3 regions of the Photobacterium sp. GSS17 genome follow, and region 1 is predicted to be linked to each of the others. Evidence: predicted binding sites of a transcription regulator. Region 1 holds the regulator's gene; each other region holds the start of a gene.
What was found. Region 1 encodes PurR, which represses purine synthesis genes. Its sites were predicted from a motif close to TNANGNAAACGTTTNCNTNA; they were not measured.
Positions count from the first base shown of each region.

Region 2: the regulator PurR is predicted to act here: its motif matches at 3,919-3,938, upstream of pyrD (quinone-dependent dihydroorotate dehydrogenase).
Region 3: the regulator PurR is predicted to act here: its motif matches at 1,481-1,500, upstream of glyA (serine hydroxymethyltransferase).

Region 1 is NZ_CP117517.1:1,431,143-1,439,369, forward strand. Features, by position in the region: gene PGW97_RS06320 (carboxymuconolactone decarboxylase family protein) at 1-158, opposite strand, end outside; gene PGW97_RS06325 (hypothetical protein) at 297-701, opposite strand; gene PGW97_RS06330 (TfoX/Sxy family DNA transformation protein) at 901-1,491, opposite strand; cyclic di-GMP riboswitch class I at 1,615-1,721, opposite strand; gene purR (HTH-type transcriptional repressor PurR) at 1,925-2,932, opposite strand; gene PGW97_RS06340 (heme ABC transporter ATP-binding protein) at 3,458-4,396, opposite strand; gene PGW97_RS06345 (FecCD family ABC transporter permease) at 4,393-5,430, opposite strand; gene PGW97_RS06350 (heme/hemin ABC transporter substrate-binding protein) at 5,477-6,412, opposite strand; gene PGW97_RS06355 (ExbD/TolR family protein) at 6,444-6,863, opposite strand; gene PGW97_RS06360 (MotA/TolQ/ExbB proton channel family protein) at 6,860-7,534, opposite strand; gene PGW97_RS06365 (energy transducer TonB) at 7,538-8,227, opposite strand, start outside.
Region 2 is NZ_CP117517.1:1,819,331-1,827,557, reverse strand. Features, by position in the region: gene rlmKL (bifunctional 23S rRNA (guanine(2069)-N(7))-methyltransferase RlmK/23S rRNA (guanine(2445)-N(2))-methyltransferase RlmL) at 1-258, opposite strand, end outside; gene PGW97_RS08185 (cell division protein ZapC) at 1,963-2,508, opposite strand; gene pyrD (quinone-dependent dihydroorotate dehydrogenase) at 2,748-3,761, opposite strand; gene PGW97_RS08175 (NAD-glutamate dehydrogenase) at 4,040-8,227, opposite strand, start outside.
Region 3 is NZ_CP117517.1:816,605-824,831, forward strand. Features, by position in the region: gene glnB (nitrogen regulatory protein P-II) at 1-250, shown strand, start outside; gene PGW97_RS03645 (YitT family protein) at 561-1,187, opposite strand; gene glyA (serine hydroxymethyltransferase) at 1,633-2,883, shown strand; gene PGW97_RS03655 (hypothetical protein) at 2,874-3,092, opposite strand; gene nrdR (transcriptional regulator NrdR) at 3,156-3,605, shown strand; gene ribD (bifunctional diaminohydroxyphosphoribosylaminopyrimidine deaminase/5-amino-6-(5-phosphoribosylamino)uracil reductase RibD) at 3,660-4,805, shown strand; gene PGW97_RS03670 (riboflavin synthase) at 4,821-5,477, shown strand; gene ribBA (bifunctional 3,4-dihydroxy-2-butanone-4-phosphate synthase/GTP cyclohydrolase II) at 5,525-6,628, shown strand; gene ribH (6,7-dimethyl-8-ribityllumazine synthase) at 6,814-7,284, shown strand; gene nusB (transcription antitermination factor NusB) at 7,284-7,751, shown strand; gene thiL (thiamine-phosphate kinase) at 7,824-8,227, shown strand, end outside.

The DNA of each region.
Region 1 (8,227 bases):
CGATCCAGATAACCAAAAAATCCGGCGACCAGCCAAAATAAAGGCGGACGTCTACCCCACAGTAAAGCAGGATTCAGCACTTTGCCGAAGTGCCGCTGTTGGAGCCAGAGCAGGGGTCTGATCAGAACGGAGTAACGCTTTTTAGCCGAAATACGCACAGGAACCTCTTTTTCGTCGGTGTGTCGTGTAACTGTCTGAGTCCAATATAAAGATCATGGATCATTTTATCGGTAAATATCAGACAAAGACCTGATAAAGAGGTAAAAAATTTCAGTCGCTAATGAAAATAGCAGAAATCAGGATTGATCGATGGAAATTCGTACAGGAATGGATTGCGGCTGGTTAGCCACCTGATTGCGACTGCTTGGTGCATCGGTGATCAGAATATAGCCACAAGCGATAATCGGGGCGACAGACAACAACATGGTTTTACCAATATGGTAATTACGATACCAATACTTTCTAGCGCGGATTTTGAGGAGTAGTCCCCAGACGAATAAAGTGACGTTTAACACGGTAATCGACAGTAACACATCATGCATAGCCACCGGTGAAGCCACTTGTTGGCTGACCAATAAATAGACAACCACAGGCGGAAGCAGGCTAATAAGAACCACCGCTCGCATCAGGCGTGGCCATTTGCCAAACTTATCCTTGAACATCTGTTCATTTTGTCCTGGGAAAGGTTGGGAATAGTTCATATAACCTCCGGTGTTTTACATCCGGCTAATTCTACAATTGCCCTCATTGAATAAAAGTGTGTTGCCGAATTAATAAGCAGCTTTGTGAGTTAATTCAATGTTTGACAGGGAATGACATTATTCTGTCATTGCAGAGCCAAAAATATGTTGGGAATAAAAAAGAGATCCGAAGATCTCTTTTATATGTGTTAGGTTGCGATTAACTTAATTTCGCAAGAAGTTCTGAGCGCCGCTCTTTCGGGATAACAGACCAGTGCTTGCCACTGATTGCTCCTTCCAAAGCCCACAGTAAGTCGATACTTACTTCGCCTTCATGAGTGCTCTGTAGCGCTTTATACGCATTCAGGGCACCGGCTTCGTACAGCTCATCCACTGTGGTTATTCCGGCTTTTTTCAACATCCTCTCATTCGCCAGGCGAAGATTGGGTAAATCTTTGATTCGATTGGGAGAGGTGTTATTTTTTATTTCTTTATCTGCTTTAGCGGCAGATAAAGACAATTTCGCCTGAGCCAGAATTTTATCAGTATCGTCCCACCACTCTTCAGGAATGGCATAATGTTTGGTTACAACAGGAAAGCCACGTTTCTTATATACATAAGGTTTCATTCCTGCGGATTTATATTCCTTTTCATTGTCGGCATTCGCCCGTAAATGCAGTTTGTCATTTACCACGAGTGCAAACATTGTTTCGCCAGAAAATATGCCAAAGCCGCCAAACATTGAGCGTGATTTGACGTTATCGAAATTATTAAAAAGGCGTAATGAATCTTTGAGTACTGGTTTGTCCATGCGTCTTCTCGGTGAATTGTTACTAGGTCACCTAACAACGAGCGAGGATTCAAGAATAGCAGAGTTGTAAAACGAACTGTCAGGGAAAAGTGAAATTATTTCCTGATGTTATCTGCTATATCCATCGGCAACCCCGCTACCATAAGTTGACTGCTTTAAAAATAAAACTGCCTACTCTTAGGCCGGAAGCTTTGCGTCCCTACCTTTCGATAGGTTTGCCTTGTTCGTGACACCTAAAGCATATCTCAGAAGATTATTTTGAACTTGCTCCCAACTTTTAAAGTGTGATATTGCTCCCAGTAATATCTCACAATTTTTATAGTGATATACTTCTAATGTTGTGAATTTATTACTGTTTAAGTCAAAAGTGGTACAAAAAAACCGGAGATAAAAATCTCCGGTTTGTCATACATTTGTCATCAAGTTATGCATATCAGCTGTTCAGGTTACGCACTGATTTGCGAACGACCAGTTCTGGTATCATTTCAAAAACCTGATGCTCGTGTTCTTTGTTCTTCACGCGATCCATCAGAATCTCAACCGCACTCTTACCCAAACGGCGTTTAGGCTGGTGGATCGTGGTCAGTGGCGGTGAAAAATACGGTGCCAGGTCGATGTTATCGTAGCCAATGATCGACATATCGTCAGGTACACGGATACCGGCTTGCTCAAATGTACTGATCATGCCCATCGCCATGATGTCATTGAAGCAGAAAATCGCGGTTGGACGCTTTTCCATTGCCATAAATGTGTTGGCCGCTTTTACCGCAGATTCACATTCGAAGTCACCTTCCAGAATCCAGTCTTCATTGATGTCTAGTCCGGCTTCTGTCATTGCCTTGCGGAAACCTTTCAGGCGTTCGCGACAGGCCGCTTTTTCTGCGTGGCCAGTCAGACAGCCAATTTCCTTATGACCGTGCTCAATAAAGAATTTGGTTGCCACGTAGCCGCCAAGTTCAGCATTGTCCTGAATTTTATCGGTGTGCGGGCTTTCCGGACCCCAGTCCATGATCACCATCGGCAGATCTTTCTGGCGCTCCAGCAGTTCCAATAGTTGCTCGTCAAGATCCGAACACATCACCAGCAGGCCATCTACCCGTTTTTCGGCCAGCATACGCAGGTAATCTCTTTGCTTTTCCAGGTTACCTTCGGTGTTACACAGAATCAGCGTATAGCCTTCACCGTAGCAATATTCTTCAACGCCGTGGACAACTTCAGCGAAAAACGGGTTGGTCGATTTGGTTACCAGCATGCCGATGGTGCGGGTTGTATTGCACTTCAGGCTTCGTGCTACGGCACTTGGTGCGTAGTTCAGCTCTTCAACCGCCGCGAGAACTTTCTTCTGTGTTGCTTCAGCCACGAAGCGTGTTTTGTTGATCACGTGTGAAACGGTGGTGGTTGAAACACCAGCCATACGTGCAACATCTTTAATCGTTGCCATAGTTATTCTTCTAGTGAATGGGTCCGCAGACCTTTAAATTGAATGCATTACCTAAGAGGACAGTGATGAGTTGCGATGTCAGGGATGCCATTCACTATTCTGTTAGGTGGAATTACCAGAAACGCCAAAAGGCCGCATCTCGAACGGGCGGCTTCATCTCTGATAACAAAAAATCGTACCCGCGCTAATAAAACGCGTTGCATGGATCATTTGCATTGTTTAATCGCTTGCGATCACATTTTACTGAGTGTGGCCAATAGTGCAATGTTTCTGGCCAAAGTCATGGATATTAATTGACAGTTATCAATATTTTGCTTGTAACAAGGCTCTACGCTGCAATTTATTGTTATGGTAATAACTTGATTTGAAACAAATTTAATATCCTGCAATAAATCAGTTTGCATGGAATAAAAATACCGGTTGTGCTTGCTGCGCGACAACCGGTACTAATTTCGCTCAATCAACGATGTTTCCGCTCTTATAAAACCGTGGTCTTTTCACTTGAAGCGGCGTTATCACTCTGCTTCACGAGGTTTGATTGATAGTAATAGCGGCTCTGTTTTCTGCCTTTTTTCTGTCTGCGTTTTCACCGGCCGGTAACACGACAGGGTAGCCGTCGACCGGGTGGTGGCTGATGCATACCGGCCAGCCATATACGGTTTCAATGAGCGATTCGCTTAACGCATGCTGCGGGCTACCATCTGCCTGGATTTTGCCGTTGTTCATGATAACTAACCGGTCAGCGTACTGAGCAGCAAGGTTCAGATCATGGATGACGACGATGACCGCCGCGCCGGCCCGAGCCATGTCTCTGGCGACGCGTAACGTGTTGTGCTGATGCGCCAGATCTAACGCTGAGGTCGGTTCATCAAGCATCAGAACGCACTGTTCGCCCGCCTGACTTAATTGTGTCAGCACGCGGGCAAAATGAACCCGCTGTTTTTCTCCGCCGGATAAGGTCGGGTACAGACGTGAAGACAGGGCAGTCACGTCTACCTGCGCCATTTTTTCACTGGCAATTTTTCGGGTACGGGCCTGCGAGATATTGAGAGGCAAAGCCCCCAGAGCCACCACTTCTTCAGCCGTGAAGGCAAATGTCAGACTGCTGTGCTGCGGCAGGATGCCGAGATGCTGAGCCAGCTGATGGGGTGGCCAGTTTTGTCGGTTGCGGCCGAAATAGCAGATTTCCCCTGGCACGCTCCGTTCACCACACAGAACTTTCAGCAGGGTACTTTTCCCTGCGCCGTTGGGGCCTAACAGTGCAGTCAGCTCGCCTGAGCGAATGTCGATCGAGAAGTCGTCCAGAATCACTTTGTCGCCCAGACTGAGGTTCAAACCCGTGACGCTGACTGCTACGGGCTCTGTTACCACAATTGGCTTTGTTACCAAAGACGAGCGGTTGGCCGAATCTGCTGGCTGGCGTGCAAAGGACGAAGCGTTCACGGTTGTTGGATTGTCACTCATGACAGTTTGCCCTTTTGCTTAACTAACAGTGTGATGAAAAATGGCGCGCCAATTAACGCGGTGATGATGCCAACAGGAAGCTCTGACGGTGCCGCGACAACGCGCGCCAGCATGTCAGCAATCAGGAGCAGTAAAGCGCCAAGCAAAGCGGACAGCGGAAGCAGGGTTTTGTGGTTCGGCCCGATCAGCATTCGACAAATATGGGGAACAATCAGGCCAACAAAACCGATCACCCCGGTCAGGGAAACGGCCACTCCGACGCCAGCGGCACAAAGCAGAATCAGGCTGCGTTTCAGGTGCTGGACGTTAACACCCAGGTGACGAGCTTCTGCTTCTCCCAGCAAAAAGGCATTCAGGGCGTTGGCATGGCGATCAAAAAGAACAATCAGCAGCGCCAGCGTCATATAGGCCAGAGCGATGCTGGGCCAGGTTGCGCCAGCCAGTGAGCCTAATGTCCACAATGACAGATCTCGCAGTGCCTGATCATCGGCATAGTAGTTCATCAGGCCCAGTGCTGCGCCGGACAGCGCGCCAATAGCAACCCCAGCCAGTAACATGACGGTGACGGATGTGCCATTTTTATCGGTTCCCAAAGTGTATACCAGGTACGTTGTGGCAGTGCCGCCCAGAAAAGCGAGCACGGGCACTGTGCCCAGTGTGAGCAGGTAGGGGGAAAGGGCGGCAAGCGGGGCAAAAAGCACGATTCCGACTGCGGCCCCCAGGCTTGCTCCGCCGGATACCCCAATGATGCCCGGGTCAGCCAGCGGGTTGCGGAACAACCCCTGCATCACAGCACCACACAGCGCCAGAATGGCACCGACGGCAATTCCCATCAGGGTTCGGGGCAGGCGAATTTGCTGAATGACCATACTGATATGAGTCGGCAGTTCGGTCTGCCACGGCAGAAGCGCATGGAGGCTGTCCTTGACGCTGATTGCCATTGGGCCGACCGTCATTGAGACGATCAGCGTCATTGTCAGCAAAGCCAGACCAGCCGGAAAGACCACGCGGGTTGGGAGTCGTTGTAACTGCATGTTGTGTACTACTCGGGAAAATGACTCAGGGTAGGTTGAGGGTGACTCAGAATGACTGAGGATAAAATTCGCGGTTGAGGCGTTCTGCTTCATTCAGGCTTTGTATCCCGAGTCCGCCAATCAATGCTGTACCATCAATGGTCACAACGGCTTGATTCTGTCCTGCAGGCGTGGCTGCCAGCATAGGCATTTTTTGCAGCAAGGCTTCCACACTGCCAAGCTGGCTGTAAGTACGTTCGCTGATCAGAATAATGTCCGGCTGCATCTCGACAATCGATTCCTGTGAAATCGGTTTATATGACTCAATGCTGTCGGCTGCCGGGTTAATAGCGCCAGCCAGTTGGATGACACTGTCTGCCGGGGTATGGCGACCGGCGACATTGGTTGGTCGTCCCTCGTGAATCATCAGAAATAAAACCTTTTTCGGCGTTTCTGTATTGGCCTGGTTGGCTTTAATGGCTGCTACCTTGTCTTTTACCTCTTTTTGCAGGGCTTGTGCGGTAGATTCGTGCTGAGTAAGGCGACCCACCTGCTCAATACGCACAAGCAGATCTTCGACGGTTTCACCTGAGTTGAGAACATCTACTGCCACACCGGCTTGACGCAGCAGGGTCAGCGTGGTTTGCGGTCCCATTTCACTTGAACCCAGAATACGGGTCGGGTTGAGAGAAAGCAGGCTCTCCGCCGCGAGCTGACGGTGATAACCGAGCACGGGAATGGCGGTATTGTTTACGTCTTGGTTTTTGACATATTGGTTATTGACGTATTGGCTTTTGACGTTTTGCTCTATGGCATCCGAGTTTTCAAGAGCTTGGCTGGCAACGATGAACTTACTGGTTTGATCTACGCCAACCAACTGGTCCTGCGCGCCCAATGCGTAGACCAGTTCAGTAATGGCAGAGCCGGCACTGATAATACGTTCAGCGGCAAAGCTTGTGGCCGTCGTCATGAGTAATGCGCTGGCGATGACTAGATGTTTCATAATTCTTCCTCTTCCATTACTTCGTCTGATATTACTTTTCTTCTTCCATCAATAGCTGCGTGGCTTTGATGTTGTTTTGCTGTAAAAAGGCCAGCAGTTTGAGCATGTTTTCGACCGATCCTGTTTTATCGGCTCCTATGACTACTGGCTTTTCCGGTGCGGCTTTGACAGCCTCAACCAGCTTAGTTTTAAAGGTTTCCCAGTCCTCCACAGCTGCTCCCTGCAAGGCCCAGTAAGGTGACTGAGACATCAGGTTGATCGTGATCGGATCGGCCTGTGTGGTTTGCAGTGTCCGGGTGTCGGTTTGCGGTAAATCGACTTCCAGTGATTGCAACTTCACACTGGCCGTCAGCAGCAGAAAGACCATGACGATAAAAATAATGTCGAGCAGCGGGGTAAGATCAGGCTTCAGATCGTCGTCCGTATTAATGCCTTGATGAGTACGGATCATGACTGTTCCGCCGGAGTGGCCGTACGTTGGCGGGTTGCACCCTCAAGGGTGAGCCCTTCAAGCCATAAGTTGCAATGGTTCAGGCTGTGTTCGAGCTTGGCGGTGATTTTATCTGCCCAAAGGCCCAGTAGTTGCGACCCGGTAATGGCCGGTAGCGCAATCAGAAGACCGGCGGCGGTGGTACGCATCGCAAGCCCCAGTCCATCAGCCAGATCGCCTGGCGTGACAGAGCCGGTACTGGCCGCAATACCTTTAAACATTTCAATCAGGCCAAGAACGGTGCCTAATAAACCAATCAGTGGACTGATGACACCAATTAACCCCAGCAGGCGAAGGCCGGCACGCAACTGGCTGCGTTGTTGTTGCAACCAGATACCTGCTGCGTCTTCACGTAGCGGCTTATCAAAATGGCGATGGGCAATCAGCATTGAGACCCCCCGACACAACAGAGGGCGCTGCTGTTTAAGGGAATGAGCCAGGCTATCCAGCCCGGCTTCGTCACCACGATCTTGTGCACTGAGCAGGGCATTGATTTTCCCTCGGCCGACACCGGTGCAGCGCAGAACCTGAATACTGCGCTCGACCAGAATCATGACGGTCAGTGCTGAACACAGCAGCAGAGGGCCAGTCATTATGCCGAACTGGTTTTGAAGACTTTGAAACGTGTCCATGAATTAATCCAACTTGAATCGAACAGGAATATGAACCCGATGGGCAATGGCGTGCCCATCGACAATGTGTGAGGAAAAACGCCAGCGTTTAATCGCGTCCAACGCGGCCTCATCCAGTACCTGCGCACCGGAGGACTGCACCAGCATTTGCTTGACCTGTCTGCCTTTCTCATCAATCCAGACTTCAACCGTGACCTGACCTTCCAGTCCACGTCGACGTGCGATACGCGGATAGCTGACCGGCGAAGGTTTGGTGGCAAAGGTTGGCTGGTTGACGAGGGCAGGGCTATTGACCCCGGCTGCGCTCGCTGAGGGTGACGCCTTGGTTTCCGTTATATGGGTATCCTGCGAATTGGTGGCAGCCGTATTTGGCGCGGCTTCTGACTGGCGTTTGTCTGGCTGTGGCGCTGTCACCTTGCGTGAGGTTTTAAACTCGGGTTGTGTTTTTGGTTCAGCTTTTGGCTTCGCTTTTGGTTCAGGGTGATGCACTGGTTGGCTGGTTGGTTTCGCTTCAGATTGCGTTTTTTTGACCAGCTTTTTAATGTCAGTTTTTTGCTCAACAGGCTGAGTCACGCTGGACTTTTGGGTGACCGGCGGCGGTGTTGGCGCTGAAGCGGATGGGGTTGGTGCTGACATCAAATTCAGCGAAACACTGGTCGATTCTGTCCCAATGGGCATCGCCATCACTTGTGT
Region 2 (8,227 bases), 390 kb from region 1:
GTGGAAGTAAGACGGCCAGTTGATAGCCGTCGCGCCAAGGTACAGATCCATATCATCACGAACAGTGAATTCACCCAGTACCTGAATGATTCGTGAAGCCAGTCGTGTCCATAGACAGCAGCGATATGCTGTACCCTGTTCCGCCTTAAAACGCACGCCGGCGTGGACAACTTTAATTTGTTGAGCACCAAGTTGCTCGAGTTCTTGGGCCAGAAGATTCTCAAGGCCACGGGAAGTGATTGCTAGATATTGATTCATGAGGTTCATTTCGCACTTATGTTGCGGTGAATTATAACTGAAAACCCTCTAAATACCTTGCACCAAAGGGATCTCCCGACCCATTTAGTTAAAAAAACAGCAATTATTTCACTCAAATTACGCTGCCCTGATTCAGCATACAGATTCAAAGGTAATGTCAAGGGCAATTCAAGCTAAAAGATTCACTCTGAATTGATGTCAAAGAAAAAGCAAAACAGTCCAAATGAGCACTCAATAGTATACAACCCCACCCATCTAAATTGTTCACATCAGGAAACAACGAGCAATCATCACAACCGTTTCCATTTAGAAACGGTCAGGGAAACCGTAGCAAAACAACGCCCACCAATCCCTCCATAATCGTCCACCCCTAGAAACAAACAATTAAAACCACTAATTATCAATGATTTGAAATCATAAAACAACAAGATGACTACGCACTTCCTGTCTGAGATGATTCATGCTTTCCCCAATTAATGAGTTTGCACTGACTATCACCAAAGGCGAATTAAAACAAAACACTCGTTAGTTTCCCGACTGGAAATAGTTCCGGTTTGTAACGGATATCTCTCATACATAACTTGTAATTTAATTACACGAACAAGGAAATTGAGGAAATAAAACAAATCACCATGTAGATTCAGGTGCAAAATATTGGTGTTTTTTTGCCCTCAGAAGACAAAAAGAGGCAGAAAAAACATTAAAAAAAGATAACTTTTTTAGACCCAGCTCACTAATTTTGAACATATTTTGCACAAGCAAATGGGCATTCCCTTACCTTCACGTCTGCTCAGGCAGACAGTTTTTGACGCGCAACGTCAAAAATACGCCACATGCTGACTCTGTTACTTGGTGATGCCCCGGTAATGAAATACTTCAGACCAGAGCATTGCCTTTATTTTTCCCTTAGATTCATCCTGCTTTTGCGGTGTAGAAAAGATCGCTCAAGAGCATACAATTTATCTGTCTACTAAGGCTGAGTAGGCCAACTATGTGTTGTAAACACACCCACTTCAGATATATGTGAACAAAGCGACGAAAAAGTATTTGGTAGACTTGCTGACACTCATTGGGGCTAATGTGCTTAGGGATCCACTTGAACGACGCATTAACATACCGACAGAACGCGTCCATACATGAGTATAAAAACCTAACGGCTCTATTTTCGACTTCCCTACCCTTTCTCATTAATATACAAACAGTTATGACCGCCACATGGTAAGTAACCACTCGTCTCTTTTTTGTTCAGTACATGGGGGATTTCGTTAGAAATTGCACCTGATGGTTTGGTCCGTGCATTGAGAGTCGTTCAGAGGCCATGAGTGAAAGTCGTTTTAGTGAGAGATGTCGACCATGGGTAACGAGTCAATAGAGATAGACAGGCACTCTCTCTCCAGTTGGTACACAAGCGATAGCGATTGGCCCCTGGTAGAGATTGAACTCAGGTAGCAATTGGCCACAAAATGAAGGGAGACTAGAGTACGCAGCTGTGGTTTGGTTGCCTGTGGCTGCTTAAAGTTAATGGAGGTTAATGTTTCCAGGGTTAGTTTTTCGGGGCAATGGACAAGCTTACAACGCGCTATTTTCAGCGAGGAAGGAGATATAACACTGTTTCATGTGCAGTTATCAGGCAGAAATAAAGGGAACAATTGAGCTGGTACGCGCTGGCTGTGAATGCCATGGAGAAACATTTCAGAAGGTAAATCAGCCTACCAGTGCGAAGCTGACAGGCATTTCTACGTGCGCCTCGAATGCTTCCATACGGTCATTCATCACTTTGATCGTATCGCAGAACTGCATTTGCTTCGCATTGTTCAGGTTAACGGCCTCCACTTCAGCCGACATACACAGGCTGGCGTTTCCGTTATTTTCAATCACCAGGAAGTTAGCCTGACCATCTTCCGTATACAACGTGACAACGTCACCTTCAGACGGGCAATGTGCGTTTTTAAGGTCTTTAAAAAACCAGCTTTTCGGCATCATTGGTTTATGAAAGCGGTTTGCAGCCACTGCATTCAGAGCAATTTCAACTTTGCGCGGTGCTGGCAGATCGAGAGCTGAAACGCCCTCAAGGTAGGTTTGGTAGGTACTGGCGTCGTCAACAGTAAATACAGAACGGGTAAATGCACAAGGCACCAGATTTTTGGTTGGAATAGAGACGCGAAAAATCATCTCCTCCCCTAGATCCAGCATCAGAGCGTCATGTTTTTGGTCGTAGTACCACATCCATGAATTGTTAGGTTTCAACATGTTCTCGCTCCAAAATCCGTTCGTTATACTGCTTTATCCAACGTTCGAAACAAAACTTTAGAACAATTTTACTGTGGTCAGGCCAAATAAAAAGAGGAAATAAACAGGGCTAAGTCGATGAAAAAAGGTGTAAGTTTGACAATTGCCCCTGACTTGAGTGTCTGTCATATACCTTAAACAAAAAAAAGTGCCTGCCGATGAACATCGACAGGCACGATATACATTTTTTCTCGAACCGCTTACTTCAGGTTAGAGACAATGTCCTTAACCAGTTTTGGTCCGTGGTAAATAAAGCCGGAGTAAACCTGCACCAGACTTGCGCCAGCCATCATTTTTTCTCGGGCGGCAATAGCAGAATCGATACCACCCACCCCAATGATAGGTAATGCGCCATCCAGTTCTTGTGCCAACAAACGAATCACTTCGGTGCTGCGGTTTTGAAGCGGACGACCACTCAGGCCACCCGCTTCATCGCAATGAGGCATCCCTTCAATCAGCGAACGATCCAGAGTCGTGTTCGTCGCGATGACACCATCAATTTCATTTTTGATCAGTGACTGGGCAATCTGGGCAATTTCGTGATCTTCAAGATCCGGCGCGATCTTCAATGTCAGCGGTACATACTTGCCATATTTCTCACACAGCTCTTTCTGCTTCTCTTTTAGCTGTGCCAGCAGCTCATCAAGCATTTCACCGTATTGCAAGCTTCGCAGGCCCGGTGTGTTAGGAGATGAAATATTGACTGTGATATAGCCAGCATATTCATATACCTTCTCCATACAGATCAGGTAGTCCTCAGCCCCTTTCTCAATCGGTGTATCTTTGTTTTTACCGATATTGATCCCGATGACACCGTCATACTTGGCCTTTTTGACGTTCTCAATCAGGTTATCAACGCCCAGGTTATTAAAACCGAAGCGGTTAATAATGCCTTCGGCAGGAATGACACGAAACAAACGAGGCTTATCATTACCAGGCTGAGGGCGTGGTGTGACTGTACCGACTTCGACGAATCCAAAACCCATCGCGCCAAATGCATCAATACATTCGCCGTTTTTATCAAGGCCAGCAGCCAGACCAACAGGGTTTTTGAATTTGATACCCATCACTTCGACAGGATGATCAGGGACGTGTTGACGATAGAAGAGATCGAGAGGTGTACCGGTGAAGCGAGAAAAGTTCTGAATAGCAAGATCATGCGCCTTTTCAGCGTCTAGCTTAAAAATAGCGGATCGTGCGAGGCGGTAAATCATTGTACCTCCTAGTAAAAGCCCCGTATAAACGGGAGAACATTATTCCTACTTTGTGCTGCCAATTCAACGATTATTTTATAGTTTAACGATAAAAATACTCGCTACCCTATAAATTGACTGGCTAATGCAAATAATTAACAGTTTGTTTTTTAACAGAAATAGCAAACGATTAACTTACATGTTAACCAGAGATAAAAAAGGCCACCTCACAGATGTGGGTGGCCTGAAAATCAAACAATTTGAGCAGTTGCTATGGTTTATTCACCAATTTTGCAGAATTACATTGCCGGACGGCAGTGCAGATTCAGCAGCATCAGTTCACGCAGTGCAACAGAGAACTTGGCAAATTCATGAGTTGTACCTACCTTGAACTCAGTCAGCACGGTATTCCAGCGACGAATCGCCTTCTTGTGTTCCTTCATCCAGCTCTCAATCAGGCCTTCTGCGTCACCCCCTACTAAACCACTGCTGATAACAGCAGAAGTCAGCTGACGCTGTTGCCAATCCAGATCTTCGCGGAATGAAGCACGCGCCAGTGCCTGCCAGTGGTTTTCTACAGGCTGATTGTGAACCTGTTTCAGGAACCAGTGCAGTGACAATTCAGCACCCAGGACAAAGTACACTCGAGAGATAAGGTCGATATCTTTATCCATCTCACTGGTAATTTGTGCAATATCCATTGCTGAGTACAGGCTGCTCAGGCGCGCAATATTATGCGCCAGTTCTGCCGGTACACCCTGTTTGATCATCGATTCAGCCTGATCGTTGTGCTCTTTCACTTCTTCAGTGACAAGGTAACGTTCCAGATTTTCACGCAGTTTGCTTACTACCGGCTGGTAGAATGCAATTTGCTCTTCGATGCTTAGCTTACGGTCGCGGTTACGCAGAATCCAGCGTGTCGCACGACGCAACATACGACGGCAACGGTACATAATGTCATACTGCACATCGGCCGGTATTACGTTATCCAGCTCACGAACCTGCTCGAAGTACTGAGCAAAGTCGAAAATGGCACGGCCAACTGAGTAGGCAGATGAAATTTCGGCCACTGTTGCACCGGTTTCTTCCTGCAGACGAGTAACAAAGTTACAACCCATCTCATTCGACATCTGGTTTGCCAGAGACGTCGCAATCAGCTCTTTACGCAGTGGATGCTGATCCATTTGCGTGCGGAATCTTTCTTGCAGCTCTTTCGGGAAGTAAGCCGGCAGCAAACGCGCGTGGTACGGATCATTTGCAATTTCATCCGTTGCCATTTCTTCTTTCAGAACCATCTTGCCGTAGGCAACCAGTACTGCCAGTTCAGGGCGGGTCAGACCCATACCTGATTTTTCACGCTCAGCCAGTGCATCGTCATCCGGGATATTTTCCAGAGCGCGATCCAGCTTCCCTGCTTTTTCCATGTGATGGATAAAGCGGATTTGCTCTTTGAGCAGTTGGACTTCCTGATGCTGTGTCACGGAGATTGACTCGCTCTGACAGTATGCATCATCAAGAACGATTTCAGACACTTCGTCTTCCATACGTTCCAGCAGTTCATTACGCTGCTTGTAAGTCAGATCTCCGCCGGCAACCAGTGTGTTCAGCAGGATCTTAATGTTCACTTCGTTGTCTGAACAGTCAACACCGCCTACGTTGTCGATAAAGTCGGTATTAACACGACCACCGTTCTTCGCGAACTCGACACGGCCCAGCTGAGTCATACCCAGGTTACCGCCCTCGCCCACAATCTTCGCACGTAGCTCACTACCGTTAATGCGCAGACCATCGTTTGCACGGTCGCCCACATCAGTATGCGTCTCAGCCTGAGATTTCACGTAAGTACCGATACCACCGTTCCACAGCAGATCCACTTCCATTGTCAGGATCAAACGGATCAGCTCATTTGGCGGCATGGTTTGCTTACGGGTGCCCAGCAGTTTCTGAATTTGTGGCGTCAGCTTGATCGCTTTACTGCGACGAGAGAAGACACCGCCCCCTTCAGAAATCAGCTCTGGGTTATAATCTTCCCAGCTTGAGCGAGGTAGATTGAACAGACGGTTGCGCTCTTCCCAGCTGGTTGCAGCATCCGGATTAGGATCCAGGAAGATATGCATGTGGTTAAAGGCAGCGACCAGGCGCGTATGCTTAGACAGCAGCATGCCGTTACCGAATACATCACCAGCCATGTCACCGATACCGGCACATGTAAAGTCTGTATTCTGGCAGTCAATACCGATTTCACGGAAGTGACGCTTGACTGATTCCCAGCCGCCTTTCGCGGTGATACCCATGGCTTTGTGGTCATAACCATTAGAGCCACCGGATGCAAATGCATCACCCAGCCAGAAGTTGTAGTCTTCCGACACTGAGTTAGCCAGGTCAGAGAACGTCGCAGTCCCTTTATCGGCTGCAACAACCAGATACGGGTCGTCTTCATCATGACGAACAACGTTCGCTGGTGGAATTAGATCGCCGTCAACAATGTTATCAGTCACATCCAGCAGCGCACGGATGAAACGTTTGTAACAGCGTTGACCTTCAGCCCAGATCTCTTCACGAGTTGACAGCTGAGGCTGACGTTTACAGATGAAGCCACCTTTTGCACCTACCGGTACGATAACAGTGTTCTTAACCTGCTGAGCTTTTACCAGGCCCAGAATTTCTGTACGGAAGTCTTCCTGACGGTCAGACCAACGCAGGCCACCACGCGCAACTTTACCGCCACGAAGGTGTACACCTTCCATATCCGGTGCGTACACGAAGATTTCGAAGAACGGAACCGGTGCCGGGATTTCAGGGATCTCAGACGGACGCAGTTTCAGTGACAGCCATGGTTTCGGCTGACCGTTTTCGTCCAGCTGGTAGTAGTTAGTACGCTGGGTAGCACGGATCATTTCCATGTAACGACGGATAATACGGTCGTCATCCAGGCTTTCTACTTCGTCCAGCTTCTCATGCAGTTTTGCAATCAGATCCTGCTCTGCTTTTTCTGTGTGCTTGATTTCAGGATCAAAACGCAGTCGGAACAGCTGAACCAGATCACGAGCCAGATCATTGTGATTTGACAGCGTTTCTTCGATGTAGTGCTGGCTGAATGGGAAGCCAACTTGGCGCATGTAACGGGCAAAACTACGCAGAATCGTGATTTCACGACCTGTCAGACCGGCACACAGTACTAGACGGTTGAAGCCATCACTTTCGATTTCGCCGTGCCAGATAGCAGAAAATGCTTCCTGGAAACGATCACGCGCTTCAGCCAGATCAATCCCTGTGCAGGCATTGTGGAGCATCGCAAAGTCCAGGATCCAGTACACCGTACCGCTCGCAGTCTTCACTTCATACGGTTCTTCACCAATCACGCGCAGGCCAAGGTTTTCCAGCATAGGCATAACGTCTGACAGGTGGATCGGCTCATCACGGTGGAACAGCTTCAGTTTCACGTAACGTGAATCGGTCGCTTCTTCCTGCGGACGGTAGAACAGCATGCCCAGCTTGTTATCTTCGCTCAGGCTTTCCAGTTGCTCGATATCCGCAACCGCGAAACCTGGCAGCATCTGCTCTTTGTATGAACGCGGGAATGCACGGGCATAGTTTTTCGCCAGCAGCGTCCCTTGGCTTTCACCAAAGTTTGCGATCAGAGATGAGCTAAGACGGTCTTCCCAGGAAGAAGCCGCTTCAACCAGATTGTGTTCGATGGCTTTAACGTCGACATCGAAGTTATTGTTTTCTACGCGCACGATGTAATGGGTTCTTGCTAGTGGGCTCTCAGAGAAGAAAGTAGTGAATTCAACGTCCTGTTCAGAACCAAAGTATTCTTTCAGTACGCGCTGCGTCTTACGACGAAGCTCAGTGTTGTAACGCTCTTTCGTGACATACACCATGCAAGAGAAGAAACGACCGAATGGGTCGCGGCGCACAAACAGGCGTAGCAAATCACGATCCTGCATACGTACAACACCACAGCCCACATCCAGCATTTCTTTTTCGCTGGCCTGGATCAGTTCGTCACGCGGATACGTTTCCATCAGGTTATTCAGCGCTTTCCAGGAGTGAGAACCAGCAGAATAGCCACTCTCTTCCAGAATACGGTTAACCTTATTGCTGATCAGAGGAATGCTCATGATCGACTGATTATAAGCCGTTGACGCGTACAGACCCGTGAAACGGTGCTCACCGATCACATTGCCGTCTTTATCAAAACGCTTGATCCCGATGTAATCGGTATAAGCCGGACGGTGGATCTTCGACTTCACATTGCCTTTTGTCAGGATCAGCAGATCCGGCTTACGCGCTTCAAAGCGGGCAGTCTCAGGCAGCTCAGACAGACGCAGTGTTTTCACCTTGCTTGACTTGCTCAGCAGGCCAAGGCCGTCTTCATTCGTCGGGCGCAGTTCATAATCACCTTCAATCGGCACCAGATCATAGTTGTGGTAACCCATGAAGGTGAAGTTGTGGTGAGTCACCCAGTCAAGGAAAGCAATCGC
Region 3 (8,227 bases), 610 kb from region 1:
GTCAGAAGTGAAAGGATTTGGGCGTCAAAAAGGCCATACCGAGCTGTATCGCGGCGCGGAATACATGGTGGATTTTCTTCCGAAAGTGAAGCTGGAAATCGTGGTAGCCGATGATGTTGCTGACCAGTGCGTCGACACGATCATTGAAACGGCCCAGACGGGAAAAATCGGTGACGGTAAGATTTTCATCTTTGATGTCGAGCGTGTGGTGCGTATCCGTACCGGCGAAGAGGATGAAGAGGCGATCTGATCCCGCTTATTCAACCGTGCTATGAATGAAAGAACGCGCCCGGAGCGCGTTTTTTTATACCTGCAAGAAAAAGGTGCCCCGGTCGATATTTTTGTTTACCCAATAGCCTTGTCCAGCCAAAAGCTTTGTCCGCTTGACGTTATACAAGCAGAGAATAGGGCAGTGCAGGGCCGTAGAGGTACAGGCAAAGCCATGCGCTGAATCTTTATCGGTTATCAAAATAAAAAAGGCTTGCGCGTTCGCAAGCCTTTTCTGTTCTTCGCTTTTAGCCAGTTGTCACCGGGTGACAGCGCTTGGTATCTGCTGGCGTTTACGCGTTCGCGCGGTTTTTTTGTGCCTGATTACCGCTGTAACGCCCCGGTTTATGGTTCATCGCCAGAACCAGATTCAGCATAAAGGCACCGATCACTGAGTACATCAGAACCGTTGGGCTGACCAGGAAGAAAGAAGCCGTCAGAATCGCAAAGTCGATGCCCATCTGTAGCTTGCCGGCAGACCAGCCCATTTTTTCCTGCAGGTAAAGTACCAGCACATTAAACCCACCCAGGCTGGTTTTATGGCGGAACAGGATCAGCATCCCCAGGCCCATCAGCAGACCCCCGATAACCGCGCAGTACAGCGGGTCAAGACGACTGATTTCTACCACCTGATAGAGGTTGTCGGTCATCACCGATACCAGACCACCGGCGACCACGCTGGAGATGGCAAAGCTTTTCCCCATACGGAACCAGGCCATCAGGTAGAACGGCATATTCATCATAAAGTACAGCTGGCCGAAAGTGAGATCGACAAAGTGACTCAGCAGCAGTGCCAGACCCGTGGTACCGCCGGTGAGCAGGTTAGCCTGCTGCAAAAAGAAAACGCCCTGAGAGACAATAAAGGTGCCGGTGAGAATGGCAATGATATTTTCTTTCAGTGAATGGGTATAACCGCTCAAGACAACACTCCTTTTCGTTGATGGCGCTCATCATAATCCTCCTTTAGTAAAAAGATGAGCCTCATCACGAAAACGCTTCAATGGCGTATGTATTAAATTATTTACAAATTTGTACAAATAAAATTTCACTATTTTCTTGTGTAATCAAATTTATGGTCTACCTGTTGTTTGGGCAGGGATTGATCAAGTTGAAAATAATTCATCCCCGACGAGAAATAAATACTAATAAAAAGTCGCTTTAGGGCTACCTGATTGAGATCAATTTCTGTAAAATACGGCGTTATCTACTGGCATGACGAAAACGTTTGCGTCCGCGTGGCGCCTAGCTTTGCGATTTTCCAGTTTTGTGCCAAAAATGTATGTTTACCACCGCTTTGTCCGGGGCGCGAAAAACTGCCGCAACTTAGACAAAATGGTATGAAACAATCTGAGTCAGGAGAGACAGATGCTAAAGCGCGACATGAATATTGCCGATTACGACGCTGAACTATTTGCAGCCATTCAGGAAGAAACTGCGCGTCAGGAAGAGCACATTGAGTTAATTGCTTCTGAAAACTACACCAGTCCACGTGTGATGGAAGCACAGGGCTCTCAACTAACCAACAAGTATGCGGAAGGATATCCGGGTAAGCGTTACTATGGTGGCTGTGAGTATGTCGACAAAGCTGAGCAACTGGCTATCGATCGTGCGTGCCAACTGTTTGGCGCTGAGTACGCGAACGTTCAGCCGCACTCAGGTTCACAGGCAAACAACGCTGTTTACATGGCACTGCTGAATGCTGGCGATACCGTTCTGGGTATGAGCCTGGCACACGGTGGTCACCTGACTCACGGTTCTCCGGTTAACTTCTCTGGTAAGCTGTACAACATCATTCCTTACGGTATCGATGCTGACGGTCAGATTGACTACGCCGAAGTGGAAGCGCTGGCACTTGAGCACAAGCCGAAGATGATCATCGGTGGTTTCTCTGCCTACTCACAGATTGTTGACTGGAAACGCATGCGTGAAATCGCTGACAAAGTGGGCGCGTACTTCTTTGTTGATATGGCGCACGTTGCTGGTCTGATTGCTGCGGGTGTTTACCCGAACCCGGTACCACATGCCCACGTGGTAACAACGACTACGCACAAAACACTGGCGGGCCCACGTGGTGGTCTGATCCTGTCAAATGCTGGCGAAGAGTTGTACAAGAAACTGAACTCAGCTGTTTTCCCTGGCGGTCAGGGTGGTCCTCTGATGCACGTGATTGCCGCGAAAGCCGTGGCTTTCAAAGAAGCAATGGAGCCTGAGTTCAAAGACTACCAAGCGCGTGTTGTGGAAAACGCAAAAGCAATGGTTGGTGAGTTCCTGGAGCGCGGTTACAAGATCGTTTCCGGCGGTACTGAAAACCACCTGTTCCTGGTTGACCTGATTGACAAAGGTATCACAGGTAAAGAAGCGGATGCCGCACTGGGCGCTGCAAACATCACTGTGAACAAAAACAGCGTACCGAATGATCCACGCAGCCCGTTCGTTACATCAGGTATCCGTGTTGGTACCCCAGCGATCACTCGCCGTGGCTTCACCGTTGAAGATGCCAAGCAGCTGGCTGGCTGGATGTGTGACGTGATGGACAACATCGACAATCCTGAAGTGATTGAAGCGACGAAAGCGAAGGTGCTGGAAATCTGTAAGCGCCTGCCAGTTTACGCATAATCACTCGTTATCGCGTTCTGATGTTTTTGAGGGCTTGCTGCGGCAAGCCCTTTTGTTATTCTGCTTTCTGCTTTCTGCTTTCTGCTTTCTGCTTTCTGCTTTCTGCTTTCTGCTTTCTGCTTTCTGCTTTCTGCTTTCTGCTTTCTGCTTTCTGCTTTCTGCTTTTGTCGATCATACGGAAATTGCTGCCTTTCCGGCATAAAATTCATCCGAGTACTCTCTACATAGCGCTGAAATGGGGTACACTGAGATACCGAAAATAAGGAGGCAAGATGCATTGTCCTTTTTGTGGTGCGAATGACACCAAAGTGATCGATTCTCGCCTGGTGGCAGATGGTCACCAGGTACGCCGTCGCCGTCAGTGCCTGGCGTGCAACGAGCGTTATACGACATTCGAAACAGCCGAGCTGGTGATGCCTCGGGTGATCAAAACCAATGGCAGCCGCGACCCGTTTAACGAAGATAAGTTACGCGGTGGAATTCAGCGTGCGCTGGAAAAGCGCCCGGTCAGCACCGACGATATCGAGCGGGCGATCAACACCATCAAGTCACGGTTGCGGGCTACCGGCGAGCGTGAAGTGCCGTCAGAAATGATCGGTAATCTGGTGATGGAATCGCTCAAAGAGCTGGATAAAGTCGCTTATATTCGCTTTGCCTCTGTTTACCGCAGTTTCGAAGATATTCGTGAGTTTGGTGAAGAGATCGCCAAACTGGAAAAGTAAGTCCTCCAGCCGGGCCGTAACGGGTCCGGCCAGTCTGAGAAGAATCGTAGTCAAATGTTCTCACCTAATGACCATGCCATGATGCATCGTGCCATCACTCTGGCACAACGCGGTCAGTACACGACAGCTCCAAACCCCAATGTGGGGTGTGTAATTGCTCACGGCGAAGAAATTGTCGGCGAGGGATTCCACTACCGTGCCGGTCAACCCCATGCTGAAGTCTTTGCCCTGCGTGCGGCCGGTGAGCGAGCAAAAGGCGCGACCGCCTACGTAACGCTGGAACCCTGTTCCCATTACGGCCGTACTCCGCCGTGTGCTGAAGCGTTGGTGAACGCAGGGGTCAGCCGGGTGGTATGCGCCATGGTGGATCCGAACCCCAAAGTTGCCGGTCGCGGTATCAAGATGTTGCAGGAGGCGGGCATTGACGTTGCGGTTGGGCTGCTGGCGCAAGATGCTGAGGCGCTGAATCCCGGGTTCATCAAGCGAATGAAAACCGGCCGCCCGTTTGTCCAACTGAAACTGGCAGCCAGCCTGGATGGTCGTACTGCGCTGGCAAATGGTGAAAGCAAGTGGATTACCGGTCCGGCCGCAAGAGCCGATGTGCAGCGTTATCGCGCTAAAGCCGGTGCAATTCTCTCAACCAGTGCGACTGTGCTGGCAGACAATCCTTCCCTGAACGTGCGCTGGGCCTCACTGAACCCCAGTGTGCAGCAGCAGTACCCTGAACACGAACTCCGTCAGCCGAAACGCGTCATTATCGACAGCCGCAACCGGGTAACACCGTTGCATCAGCTGATTGGGTTGCCGGGCGAAACGCTGCTGATTAGGACTCAGGCGGACACCCAGACATGGCCAGAGTCTGTGCAGCAGGTGCTGGTGCCGGCCACAGCGGTACAAGCTTCAATAGCACACCCTTTGGGACAGATTGATCTGAGCGCACTGATGGACACACTGGCTGGTCATGATATTAACCATATCTGGGTGGAAGCCGGTGCCGGATTGGCCGGTGCGCTGCTCGCTGCCGGGCTGGTCGATGAACTGATTTTGTACCAGGCACCTAAACTGATGGGAAGTGACAGTCGCGGGCTGGTGGATCTCCGCGGTCTGACGGCGATGGCTCAGGTGCCGGAGCTGATCATCAGCGATGTTCGCATGGTTGGCCCGGATATCCGTATCACGGCACGTCCCACACACAATTAATCAAAAAGGTTTTTCATGTTTACTGGCATTATCGAAGCGGTCGGTACCCTTACCGCGCTGACACCGAAAGGCAAAGACATTTCTGTAACCGTGGAGTCCGGCAAGCTCGATCTATCCGATGTAAAATTGGGGGACAGTATTGCCACGAATGGCGTGTGCCTGACCGTGGTTGCCCTAACCGGGTCCGGTTATGTAGCCGATCTGTCACTGGAGACCCTGCAACGGACAGCGTTTGCTTCCTACAAGCCGGGCCAGAAAGTGAATTTGGAAAAAGCCATGTTGCCGACCACCCGTTTCGGGGGGCATATGGTCTCGGGCCATGTCGACCATGTGGCGGAGATTGTCGAGCGGACACAAACCGGTCGTGCCATTGAGTTCTGGGTGAAGGTGCCGTCGCATCTGGCGAAATACATCGCTGAGAAAGGCTCGGTGGCCGTCGACGGAATCAGCCTGACCGTTAACGCCGTGCGTGGCGACGAATTCAAACTGACCATCGTGCCGCATACTGCGCTTGAAACCACGATGGAAAGCTTCAAGCCGGGTCGCAAAGTGAATCTGGAAGTGGATGTGATTGCCCGATACCTGGAGCGCCTGATGCTGGGAGAGAAAGCCGCAGCTCAGTCGTCACAGGTTTCGATGGATCTACTGGCACGTAGCGGATTTCTGAGATAACCGCCAAGGCGGTTCAGCAAGCAGACACAACAACAAAAGGTAGCGTTATGGCATTGAGCAGTGCAAAGGAAATCATTGAGGATATCCGTCAGGGCAAAATGGTCATTCTGATGGATGATGAAGATCGGGAAAACGAAGGCGATCTGATCATTGCCGCCGAAAAAATCACCCCTGAGGCCGTTAACTTTATGGCGCGCCACGGACGTGGCCTGATTTGCCTGACGCTGACTAAGCAGCGCTGTCAGCAGCTCAAACTGCCGCTGATGGTGCAGGACAATACTGAGCAGTTCAGCACGAACTTCACCGTTTCCATTGAAGCGGCGGAAGGGGTGACAACCGGTATCTCTGCCGCAGACCGTGCTCGCACAGTGCAGGCCGCGGTGGCCCAGCATGCAACCCCAGCTGACATCGTGATGCCGGGCCATATCTTCCCGCTGATGGCGCAGGAAGGCGGAGTGCTGGCGCGCGCTGGCCACACCGAAGCCGGTTGTGATATCGCTCGTCTGGCGGGGCTGGAGCCGGCCAGTGTGATTGTTGAAATCCTCAATGAAGACGGCACCATGGCGCGCCGTCCGGACCTGGAAGTGTTCGCCGAGCAGCATGGTCTGAAACTGGGGACCATTGCTGATCTGATTGAGTACCGCAACAATAACGAAACCACTATTGAGCGTATCGCGCAGTGTATTCTGCCAACAGAGTTCGGTGAGTTTGAGATGATCACTTACCGCGACACCATCGACAGCCAGGTCCATTTTGCGCTGCAGAAAGGGCCGGTTTCTGCTGATACGCCAGCGCTGGTACGTGTGCATTTGCAGGACACTTTCAAAGATATCCTGCACTCCGGTGCCAGCCAGTGGACACTGCCGTGTGCAATGAAACGTATCGCCGATGAAGGCGGGGTGCTGGTGGTTCTGAGCAAAGTGGAAAATCCGGAATCACTGATTACCAAGGTGCAGCATATGGCGGCGCAACGTGAGGGCAACCCGCAGGTGAAGCTCAACCCGAAAGACCAGTCTCGTCAGGTCGGTGTCGGCTCACAGATTCTGTCTGACCTGGGGGTCTCCAAGATGCGCCTGCTGTCATCCAGTACCCAGCGTTACCACTCACTGTCCGGATTCGGTCTGGAAGTGGTCGAATATATTTGCGAATAACCACATCGCTGTTCGTATTTTATCAGCGGGCCCTGGCCCGCTGACTTATCATTTAATAGCTGGAACAGAAAGTGCGGCGTTCTCGCTTTATACGCATGAAAGATGCCAATTGGTATAACGCATAAAGTGTGATAGACTCCCGCGGTTTCTCATACCGGAAAAAAGACATAGTCACAGGAAGGCCCATGAAGGTAATCGAAGGCGCCATCGCGGCACCAAACGCAAAAGTTGCTATCGTAATTTCTCGCTTCAACAGCTTCATTAATGAAAGCTTGCTGGAAGGCGCTCTGGATGCGCTGAAACGTCAGGGTCAGGTAAGTGATGACAACATTACTGTTGTACGTTGCCCTGGTGCTTACGAGCTGCCTTTGGTTGCTCAGCAAGTAGCTAAAAGCGATCGTTATGACGCTATTGTTGCGCTTGGCTCTGTGATCCGTGGCGGTACGCCACACTTTGATTATGTTGCCGGTGAGTGTAACAAAGGTCTGGCACAGGTTGCTCTGGAGTACAACACTCCGGTGGCATTTGGTGTACTGACTGTTGATACCATCGAACAAGCCATTGAGCGTGCCGGTACCAAGGCTGGTAATAAAGGGGCAGAGGCTGCACTAAGCGCGCTTGAAATGGTTAATGTCCTGTCCCAAATTGAATCCTAATGGGGGTTAGTGTGAAACCAGCCGCACGTCGTAATGCACGTCAGTTTGCAGTGCAAGCTATTTACTCTTGGCAAATCACCAAAGGCAATGTTGCTGATATCGAGCAGCATTTCCTGTCTGGCGACAACTTTGAAGAAGAAGAGCATCAGGCTGATGCCCCTGTTCTGGCTGCACCGCAGACAGACGTTGCCTACTTCCGTGATCTGCTGACGGGTGTTGTTCTGAACCACCAGGAACTGGACAGCAAAATGCGTCCATACCTGTCACGTCCGCTACAGGACCTGGATCAGATGGAACTTGCTCTGCTTCGTCTGGCTATGTACGAGATGATGAAGCGTGATGACGTACCATACAAAGTAGTGATTAACGAAGCGATCGAACTGGCGAAAGCCTTCGGCGCGGAAGACAGCCACAAGTTTGTGAATGGTGTGCTGGATAAAGCGGCACCGACACTTCGTAAGAAGTAAGCGCGAATACTTACAAGGCCAGCACTGCTGGCCTTTTTTCTATCTAGACTGAGAACCCTTCCATAAAAGCACATGGCAACAAACGAATTTGATCTGATTGCCCGCTATTTCTCCCAGCAGGCGGTCTCCCGGAAAGATGTTCCTTTAGCAATCGGCGATGACTGCGCCTTGCTCGAAGTGCCGTCTGGCAGTCAACTGGCGGTCAGCACCGACTCACTGGTCTGCGGTACCCACTTCCTGCCAGATGCCGATCCTGCGCTTGTTGCGCACAAGGCACTGGCATCTAATCTTAGTGATCTCGCAGCGATGGGGGCGACCCCTGCTTGGGTATCACTGGCGCTGACGATGCCGGAACCTGATGAAACCTGGCTGGCCCGGTTCTGTGAGGGCTTCTTTGCCCTGGCGGAGTACTATCAGGTGCAGCTGGTGGGGGGCGATACCACCAAAGGGCCGTTGAGTATTACTTTGACGGTGCA